DNA from 4 places in the Lysinibacillus sp. UBA5994 genome. Region 1 is predicted to be linked to each of the others. Evidence: riboswitches for the same ligand, from Rfam matches in the RefSeq annotation. Region 1 holds a riboswitch; each other region holds the start of a gene.

Region 1 (2,203 bases):
GCAATCGATACATTAATTGATTTGCAGGATTCTGGTCGTATGATTGGCGTTATTTCGCATGTGCCTGAATTGAAATCTGCGATGCCAGCAGTTTTACATGTGGAAAAAACATTAAATGGCCATAGTCAAACCCATTTTGAAGTGAAATAAAACGAAGGCGTATTTCCTCTAAAAGGAATACGCCTCCGTTTTATTTTTTTCGAGTTGTGGTTGTAGGCGTTGTGCCCTTTTTTGCAGCCATTACTTTTTTTACGATAGGAATAACAATAGGTGCTAACTTAACGGCAGTTTTTACAACGTTTGATACTTTCATCCCAAAACAGCTCCTTTTACAATTACTACTACCTGTTTCACTTAAAAATAAAACATTAACGGATAACACGAACAGCCTGAATTATATTCCAAATCACAATACCTAGTGAGACGAGAGCATAGATGGCGAATGAAACAAACCAAATAATCATCACTGTATTATTACTGGAGGTTGGATCTAAACTAAATGTGGAAAAAACAAAGACAATAAAGAACAGGATGCCAAAAACAAAAGGAACTAAATGAGAGACAAGTGCACGAATCGAATGTTTTTTTACATCACTATCTTTAGTCACGAAATATACAATTAATGGAACGATAAAAGGGGCGAAGAAAATACTAAGATAACTAAAGGCAGCTAAAATTTTTTGATTCTCCATAGTTGTACCTCCTTTTTAAATATTTACGCATGAAAAACAGCAAAGTTTCAAAAAAATGATGTATGGAAGGTTGTAATCCTTCAATCCTTTGCGTACAATGAGAGTGTTCAAATAAATTCAGATGTAACGACCACAAGGGGAGCTGATGATGTCAGCTGAGACTGGGCACGTAATGCCTTGACTCTTCGAACCTGTAAGTTAACGCTTGCGTAGGGATGTGGATAGAAACCGACACTTGTACGATGTGAGGCTCTGTCCTGACATCGTTTTTTCGTCCGTAAAGGAAAAAAGGTGTCAGAAAGAGACATATCAGCGCTTTTCTATTCCTGCTCTTGTATCCTACATCGGAACAAAGGAGAGAATATGTATGGACAAAAAAAGACTATTAATGCTAGTGGAGATTGCGATTTTTGCAGCGATAGGTCTCGTACTGGATCAGGTTTCCTTTAAAGTATGGGCACAAGGCGGCTCAGTTAGTCTTGTTATGGTACCGATTATGTTAATAGCATTTCGCTGGGGCTTAGTAGCTGGTCTTACTACGGGACTACTTGTGGGTGTTATGCAAACAATGTTTGGTTCTTATATCGTGCACTGGCTACAAGGATTACTAGATTATGGTGTTGCTTTTACTGTTGTAGGATTAGCGGCGGTTGTACGTGGACCAGTGTTAGACGCTGCTAAACATATGAACAAAACAAAAATGGCACTTTATATAATCATAGGTACCGTTTTCGCAGGCTTCTTACGATACACAGCACATACAATCGCTGGTGCTGTATTTTTTGCCGAATATGCGGGTGACCAGAATGCATGGATCTATTCCATCATCTACAATGGTACATATATGCTACCAGCAACCATTTTAACGGCTGTCGTTGGTGTTCTTTTATTCACAGCCGCTCCCCAATTAATGCAAAGAAAATTTTAACGCTAGTCCCTTCACATGAGTGGAGGGACTTTTTTGTCGTGAATAACTCTTTTAGCACTTTGCAAAGTAGGAAAGCATACAATATTTAAAGCGTTTATCGTTATACGCATAAAAAGTTATGTTATATTAAAGAATAGATATTAGATGAAAGGGACGTTATACATGATTGTAAAAACGCAAGAAGAGATTGAAGCTTTTAAAAAAATAGGACGCATTTGTGCTGAAATTCGCGAAGCAATGAAAGCTGCCACAAAACCAGGTGTTACAACACTTGAGCTTGATGAAATTGCTGGTCGCATGTTTGCAGAGGCTGGCGCTATTTCAGGACCAAAGGGAGAATATGATTTTCCAGGGTATACATGTATTAGCGTCAATGAAGAAGTAGCACATGGTATTCCAGGAAAGCGTGTTATTCAAGAGGGAGATATCGTAAATATTGATGTTTCAGGCTCTTTAAATGGCTATTTTGCTGACACAGGTATTTCATTTGTTGTGGGTGATGGCTATGAGGACAAAGAAAAGCTTTGCCGTGTTGCTAAAAGTGCCTTTGATCGAGCAATGACAAAGGTAAAGGCTGGATCTA
Region 2 (2,203 bases), on a different contig from region 1:
CCTGGATTAATTTTCTTCCGTATAGCAGATGAAAAGCAGGCCATTTATCAGGCAGGGCTAAGTGTTCCTTATAGTGCTGAATACGAACTACTCCCTGTAAATAACCAACTGATAGAAGAGTTAACTCAACGAACAGGAGGCACTGTTTTAAAGGAACCACAAGATGTCTTCCGTGACTTTACGACAAAAGGAGCAGATCGGCAAAATATTGCCACATGGCTACTCTTAGCAAGTATGCTTCTTTTCTTTATTGATATTACGATAAGACGTTTTGGTTGGAATTTCCTAACGAATGCGAAGAAAAAAGAGCCGCTGGTTGAGGAAAAAACTATACCAGAAGACACGAATGTAGCACAGTTGTTAAAAGGCATGAAAAAACGATCTTAAAATAGAGGAAGCAGTGCAAATTCGAATAGTTTTGCACTGCTTTTTATATTCCTTGAAATAGAGAGTTATCCCCTTTGTAAAGAGGGTAAATGAGAAGAAAAGCGATCCAAATTGGACTACCCCAGCTCAATGAATGCTCATAATTCAATCTCTCTCAATAAAGAGAAGAATTAAACCTCTTTACTAGCTCTGTTTTACGCAAGCTACTTGCAACCATTACACCTAAAATAGCACCGATCGTACTTGATGTTAAAAAGGCTGGTAGGAAGAAGAATGCTGCTACAGATGTTCCCATGAATAATTTTGCATAAGGGACGGCAATAAGTGAAGCCAGAATGCCCGTTCCGATAACTTCTCCGATACCAGCTAACCACATTTTATTGCTATATTTATAGGCAAGGGCAGCACAGAACGCACCGATGATACTACCAGGGATAGCTAGTAGAGAGCCTGTTCCAGTAAGGATACGAATGATGGCAGTGACAAAGGCAACTATAACTGTTGGTACGGGTCCAAGTATAATGGCTCCTATCACATTAATAGCATGCTGAACTGGGTAAGCACGTGCGATTCCTGTTGGGATGGATACGAAAGTAGAGCCTGCAACAGCAACGGCTACTAATAAAGCCATGACTGTTAATTTACGAATTGACATAAAGTTCACTCCTTTTGGTAAAGTTCGTGAGGAAAAATAAAAAGGCCACCCCCTTTAAACAATAGGAAGCGGCCTTGCGTGTATATAGTGACAACAGCAAGTAGCGCCACTTCCCTCCGCTAGTGTGAACTAGATCAGGTTCAAAGGGTCCGTATATTACCATATACGTCTCAGCCTTTAAAAGACTCCCCTAGTGGTTAAAATCATTCAATTTTGTGAATCAACAATAATGTAACATACTGCTAAAAATAGTCAATGATTTTTCAGACTATTTTGTATCGGGATGCATTAAATGAGGTGCTTTTTTCACTGTCCAGATGAGCGCAAGGAAGAAACAGGCTAATAATATGATAGAACCGAAAATATATGGGCTATTCATATTCCAGTCAAATAATAAACCTGCCAAAGCGGGTCCAATCATATTTCCGAGGCTCATATAGGCATTATTCAAGCCCGCAGCAAATCCCTGCTCTTTCTCTGCAAGCTTTGAGATGAGTGTATTAACAGCTGGACGAATTAATGTCGTTGCTGTAGAGAAAATTGTTGCTACAACTAAAATAAGGGCAAAGCCAGAAACAAATAATATTAAGAAAATAGCAACGGATGCAATAAATAAATTTACTAGTACTACTTTCATTTCACCATAACGATTGAACAGTGGTGTAATAATAAACATTTGTACTACTACTCCAAAAGCACCACCAACAACTAATATAATCGCTATATCTACAGGTGTGTAATTAAACTTTTCTGTCACAAATAATGACAATGTCGTTTGGAAATTTGCAATTCCAAACGAGAACACCAGCATAATTATGAGCATAACAAAATAAGGCATATGTATGGAACGAGCCATTTGCTTCGCCAGATTGTCTTGCTTTTGTTTCTGTTGAGCAGTGTTTGGTTTGGTAGAAGGTAATAAAAAGTAAGATAAAATAGATGCTACAATGGCTGCAGCTCCAGCTGTGAAAAATGGGAAATGTAAGCTTACCTTTGCTAAAAAGCCACCAATACCTGGTCCAATCATAAAGCCAAGAGACATAGCGGCACCCAACATCCCCATACCTTTCCCACGTTCTTCATAGGTTGTGACGTCAGCGACAAAAGCCATAATAGGAGGTGCAACAAATGCGGAACCTAGACCACCTAAAAATCGTGCTA
Region 3 (2,203 bases), on a different contig from region 1:
TCAAATTTACCTTTGTAGACAAATGCAGTAGCACCACTGCCTAAAGTAGCTAGAAATGGACTCCAAATCCATTTTTGCCACCCTGGTGCTGCAGTCGCCCAAACAATATCATTTTCTTGTACACCCAACCAATGTGGTGCTGTTGTTCGTAAATGAGCATAGCCCCAACTATGCGTATGCACTGCTGCTTTTGGATTTCCTGTTGTTCCGCTTGTATAGGCTAAAAATGCATTGTCTGTGCTTTTTGTTGGGATAGGATTTATGTAGGTTGTAGGTTGATTATTCATTTTTTCAAGTATGTTCTGCCAAGGTTCATGTGCATTCCCTATGACAAATTGCAGTATGTCTTGTAAATTTCCTACTTTATCGAACTGTTCAATATAGGGTTCAAATGCAATAACTGCTTTAGCATTTGCATGATGAATTCGATACTCAATATCCTTTGTTCTTAACATCTCAGAACTTGGAATAATAGTTAAACCCGCTTTCAATGCAGCAATATACACAATATATGCTTCAACCGAACGTGGTACCATTACTAAAATGACATCACCTTTCTTTAAACCTTGCTTGGTGAATACATGTGCTGCTTGATTCGCTTTTTCCAATAAATGTGCATATGTAATACATTGGATGTCTTGGTTTTCTTCACAAATGATTAAAGCATTTTTGGCTGCATCCTGAGCATATTTTTCAATTTCCTCTACTATGTTATACCATTCTGGTGCAACTAAATCTTGTCTTTTCATGGCAATTGCCCCCTTTTGTTATGACACATTATAAAACTCTTTTTTCAGCATTTTCAATGGTTTGTGCTTAATTTCGGTAAAGTCATGACAACTATCATACCCTCCTATATGGCATCGGTCACATTTTATCTATAGGAAAACTTGCTATTGAATACATATGAAAAGTATGGTACATTTTGGTCAACTAAAAGCAAGATTGCAGGGGGACTCGTAAGAGTTGAGAAGGTAAAACCTGACCCTTTGAACCTGTTAGTTAATACTGACGTAGGGAGCAATAAACATCGTTTTCAGATGAAAGGCTCTTTTCGTGCATTTTTACACAAAAAGAGCCTTTTTTGCATGCTTACGTCCATCCCTAAAGGAGGACTACAATGATTTTTCAAACAATTCGTCAACAGCAACCACTTATCCATTGTATTACCAATTATGTAGTGGCAAATTTTCAAGCAAATGGTTTATTAGCGATAGGTGCTTCACCAGTAATGGCCGATGACTACCAAGAGGTAGAGGAGATGGTGGCCATTGCTCAAGCATTATTAATTAATATTGGAACACTTAATGATCGCACAAAAAGTGCCATGTTATTAGCAGGTGAAAAAGCCAATAAACTTGGTATTCCTGTTATTTTAGATCCTGTCGGAGTTGGAGCCACAACTTATCGTAAGGAAACCGTAAGATACTTACTGGAAAACATACACTTTGCCGTGATTCGCTGTAATCTCGGCGAGCTAGCAGCAATAGTTGGTGTAAATTGGCAACAAAAAGGTGTCGATAGTGGTCATGGCACTATCGCTATGGAATTAGAAGCCACATCATTGGCTCAACGCTATCAATGCATTGTTATTGTCACAGGAGAACGCGATTTTATAACTGATGGCAAGCATAGCCAATGGATCGCTGGTGGTCATCCACAAATGACGGAAGTAACGGGTACAGGTTGTTTACTTAGCGCAATTTGTGGCGCAGCCTATAGTGTAAGCCATAATCCTTACCAACAATTAACGGAAACACTTACTTACTATAAAAAAGCAGGTGTACTGGCATCCGCATTTACTGCAGACATTGGTGATTTTCAAATAGCCTTACTCAATGCTATACATCGCTTATCAAAGGATGGTGCAGCTTCATGCATATTGTAACAACAATCGCTGGCTCAGATAGTGGTGGTGGCGCGGGTATACAGGCTGATTTAAAAACATTTCAGGAATTAGAAGTGTTTGGTACTTCTGTTATTACTGCTCTAACTGCTCAAAATACTTTGGGTGTAACAGGTGTTTACCCTATTGACGTTTCCTTTATAAAAAAACAATTCGAGGCCTTAGTAGAAGATTTTCCAATCGCTGCGATTAAAACAGGAATGCTTTATTCCTCAGAAATTATCAAAGCAATTGCACACAAGATCAGGGAGCTAAACATTCCACTGATTGTTGATCCGGTGATGATTGCAAAAGGTG
Region 4 (2,203 bases), on a different contig from region 1:
GCACGTTTCATTACTGATATTTCTCCGTTAATGTATCCATCGTAATACCCGTTGGCTGATATAAAATTTTCACTTGTGTAATGACATTAATGGCACCAAGTTCGATCATCTTCTCATTCATTTTTTCAATGATTTGGAGCAATGTTGAAAGCTCACCCTCCATCGTTGTTTCCAATGGATGTACCTCATATTTCACCCCAGAAGCATCGATCACCGCAATTGCTGCATCGACATATGGTATAACATCTTCATATTTCTCTGTCTTCGGAATGATTTGTACACTGATTAATGAATTTGCCATCTTATTTGGCCTCCTTTTTAGGTAAGAAATCATTAGTAAAGGCTTTTTTCGCATCAAATTCGCCCTCTAGTACTTGATTGCTAGACATCCATTTCGCGTAATTTTCCCACACAGAAAGCTTTTGCTCTCCCCATTGCTTGGCATCATCCTGATATTTATCAGCCAGCCATTCCTGACTTTTATGCACTAATGCTTTATCTAAATCAGGTGCCGCTTCGATTAAAATATCAGCCGCTTCACTTGGGTTTTCAATTGCGTATTCATAGCCCTTCGATGCAGCTGCCACAAAGGCTTTGACTACATCCGGGTTGTCCTGTATCATTTTTTCATTTGTAGCTAAAACTGGCGTATAATAATCCAATTGATCACTATAATCTGTAAGATATAGCATATTAATCTTTTCCCCACGCAGCTCAGCCTCAATCCCAGTCCATGCATAATAAATCCAAGCAAAATCTATATCTTTTTCCATCATTGTAAAGAAATCTAAATCCCCTGCATTGACGATATCTAGCTTATTAATATCTGCCTTTTCTTTTTGCATGAGTGATTGTAAAACGGCTTGCTCTAATGGTGCGCCCCAACCACCATAGGTTTTACCTTCAAAATCCTTTGGCGATGTAATGCCCTTTGAAGCAATAGAAGCAAAGCCAGATGTATTATGCTGTATAATTGCTGCGATGGAGACCAGCGGCACATCCTGGACTCGTGCCTGTGTTATGCCTTCCTGATAGCTCACGCCAAAATCCGCCTTTCCAGAAGCAACAAGCTGATCTGCGCCCGCCTCACCAGGCATAATAATATCAACATCTAAACCCTGTTCCTCAAAATAACCGAGTTTTTTGGCAACATATAGTCCTGTATGATTTGTATTCGGCGTCCAATCCAGTACCACAGACACCTTTTTCAGCTTGTCTGCAGCCTGCTTGTCATCCTTGTCACTACAGCCTACTAATGTCAATAGTGCTGCCAATAAAATAAAAAACCATTTTTTCATGCGAAAGCCTCCCAGTTTGTAATATGAAAGTGTTCATGAATGAATGTTGTCACCAGAAGAAAGCGTATACAATGTTGGCAAGCTGTTGCTTGAAAACATAAAAAAACGCCTAGGATTCCTCCCAGACGTATTGCAATCAATCTTCAAAACTTTGCTTTTTGAATAGATGTTCCCTACGCTGGTACGAGCCAAATCAGGTTCAAAGGGTCAGCGTCTACCGGACACAATCTCAGCTAGCAATTACTAGCCCCCCTACATTCTTTCGCTATGAACTTTTCGATGATTATTATACCCATAGTTTCACTTAAATGACAAGGTGCTATTTTTGAATAGAGCTTAAAGCCCAGCGCTCCTAAGAGGCTGGGCATGCTTTTAGCTTGGTTTCTGTTCTTTTTTGGCTGTTACAACATGAGAAATTGCTCCATCTGTTGCAATATCCACTTTAAATGAACCATTGGAATGGCGATCCGCACGAGACAATGCTTGTACGTCAATCATCTCTTGAACACCTTTTTCAGTTTCAATCACAACCTGCTCCTCGTCTGTTGCTTGAACAACTGCCACAATTCGGTGAGGGTTTGCTTTTAACTCTGTTAATACTTTTAGTCCACGTTTTGCACGACTCGCTACTTCAACTTCAGCGACATTCATTTTCTTTACGGCCCCACGCTGTGTCACAATCACTACATAGTGGGTAACATCAGGCTGTAACACATTGACTCCAACTAAGGCTTCTCCATCTTTTAGTGTGATCCCTTTCACACCGCCTGTTTTCACACCTGTAACTGGTAACTCCTCCATAGGGAAACGAATCGCATAGGCTGTATCCGTTGTGAGCATCAGCTCCACGTCATCTGTTACAAATGATGCATAGATCATCGCATCACCAGCCTTGACGTTCATCG

Evidence for each region. A riboswitch is a leader RNA that binds a small molecule or an ion and turns the genes downstream of it on or off. The one in region 1 is predicted to bind thiamine pyrophosphate.
Region 2: linked by a shared signal. The riboswitch ahead of thiW (energy coupling factor transporter S component ThiW) and the one ahead of thiT (energy-coupled thiamine transporter ThiT) in region 1 are both predicted to bind thiamine pyrophosphate.
Region 3: linked by a shared signal. The riboswitch ahead of thiM (hydroxyethylthiazole kinase) and the one ahead of thiT (energy-coupled thiamine transporter ThiT) in region 1 are both predicted to bind thiamine pyrophosphate.
Region 4: linked by a shared signal. The riboswitch ahead of B3D98_RS08310 (ABC transporter substrate-binding protein) and the one ahead of thiT (energy-coupled thiamine transporter ThiT) in region 1 are both predicted to bind thiamine pyrophosphate.

What each region holds. Positions count from the first base shown of each region.
Region 1 covers NZ_DJAU01000035.1:31,681-33,883, reverse strand. Annotated here, with positions in the region: gene B3D98_RS12035 (AAA family ATPase) at 1-150, shown strand, start outside; gene B3D98_RS12030 (hypothetical protein) at 191-313, opposite strand; gene B3D98_RS12025 (DUF4870 domain-containing protein) at 369-692, opposite strand; TPP riboswitch at 818-925, shown strand; gene thiT (energy-coupled thiamine transporter ThiT) at 1,060-1,620, shown strand; gene map (type I methionyl aminopeptidase) at 1,783-2,203, shown strand, end outside.
Region 2 covers NZ_DJAU01000022.1:111,033-113,235, forward strand. Annotated here, with positions in the region: gene B3D98_RS06350 (VWA domain-containing protein) at 1-387, shown strand, start outside; gene thiW (energy coupling factor transporter S component ThiW) at 542-1,042, opposite strand; TPP riboswitch at 1,137-1,244, opposite strand; gene B3D98_RS06360 (MFS transporter) at 1,311-2,203, opposite strand, start outside.
Region 3 covers NZ_DJAU01000045.1:10,623-12,825, reverse strand. Annotated here, with positions in the region: gene mbcS (acyl-CoA synthetase MbcS) at 1-749, opposite strand, end outside; TPP riboswitch at 940-1,037, shown strand; gene thiM (hydroxyethylthiazole kinase) at 1,121-1,888, shown strand; gene thiD (bifunctional hydroxymethylpyrimidine kinase/phosphomethylpyrimidine kinase) at 1,876-2,203, shown strand, end outside.
Region 4 covers NZ_DJAU01000026.1:46,249-48,451, reverse strand. Annotated here, with positions in the region: gene B3D98_RS08320 (ABC transporter permease) at 1-11, opposite strand, end outside; gene B3D98_RS08315 (thiamine-binding protein) at 11-301, opposite strand; gene B3D98_RS08310 (ABC transporter substrate-binding protein) at 303-1,298, opposite strand; TPP riboswitch at 1,452-1,562, opposite strand; gene parC (DNA topoisomerase IV subunit A) at 1,671-2,203, opposite strand, start outside.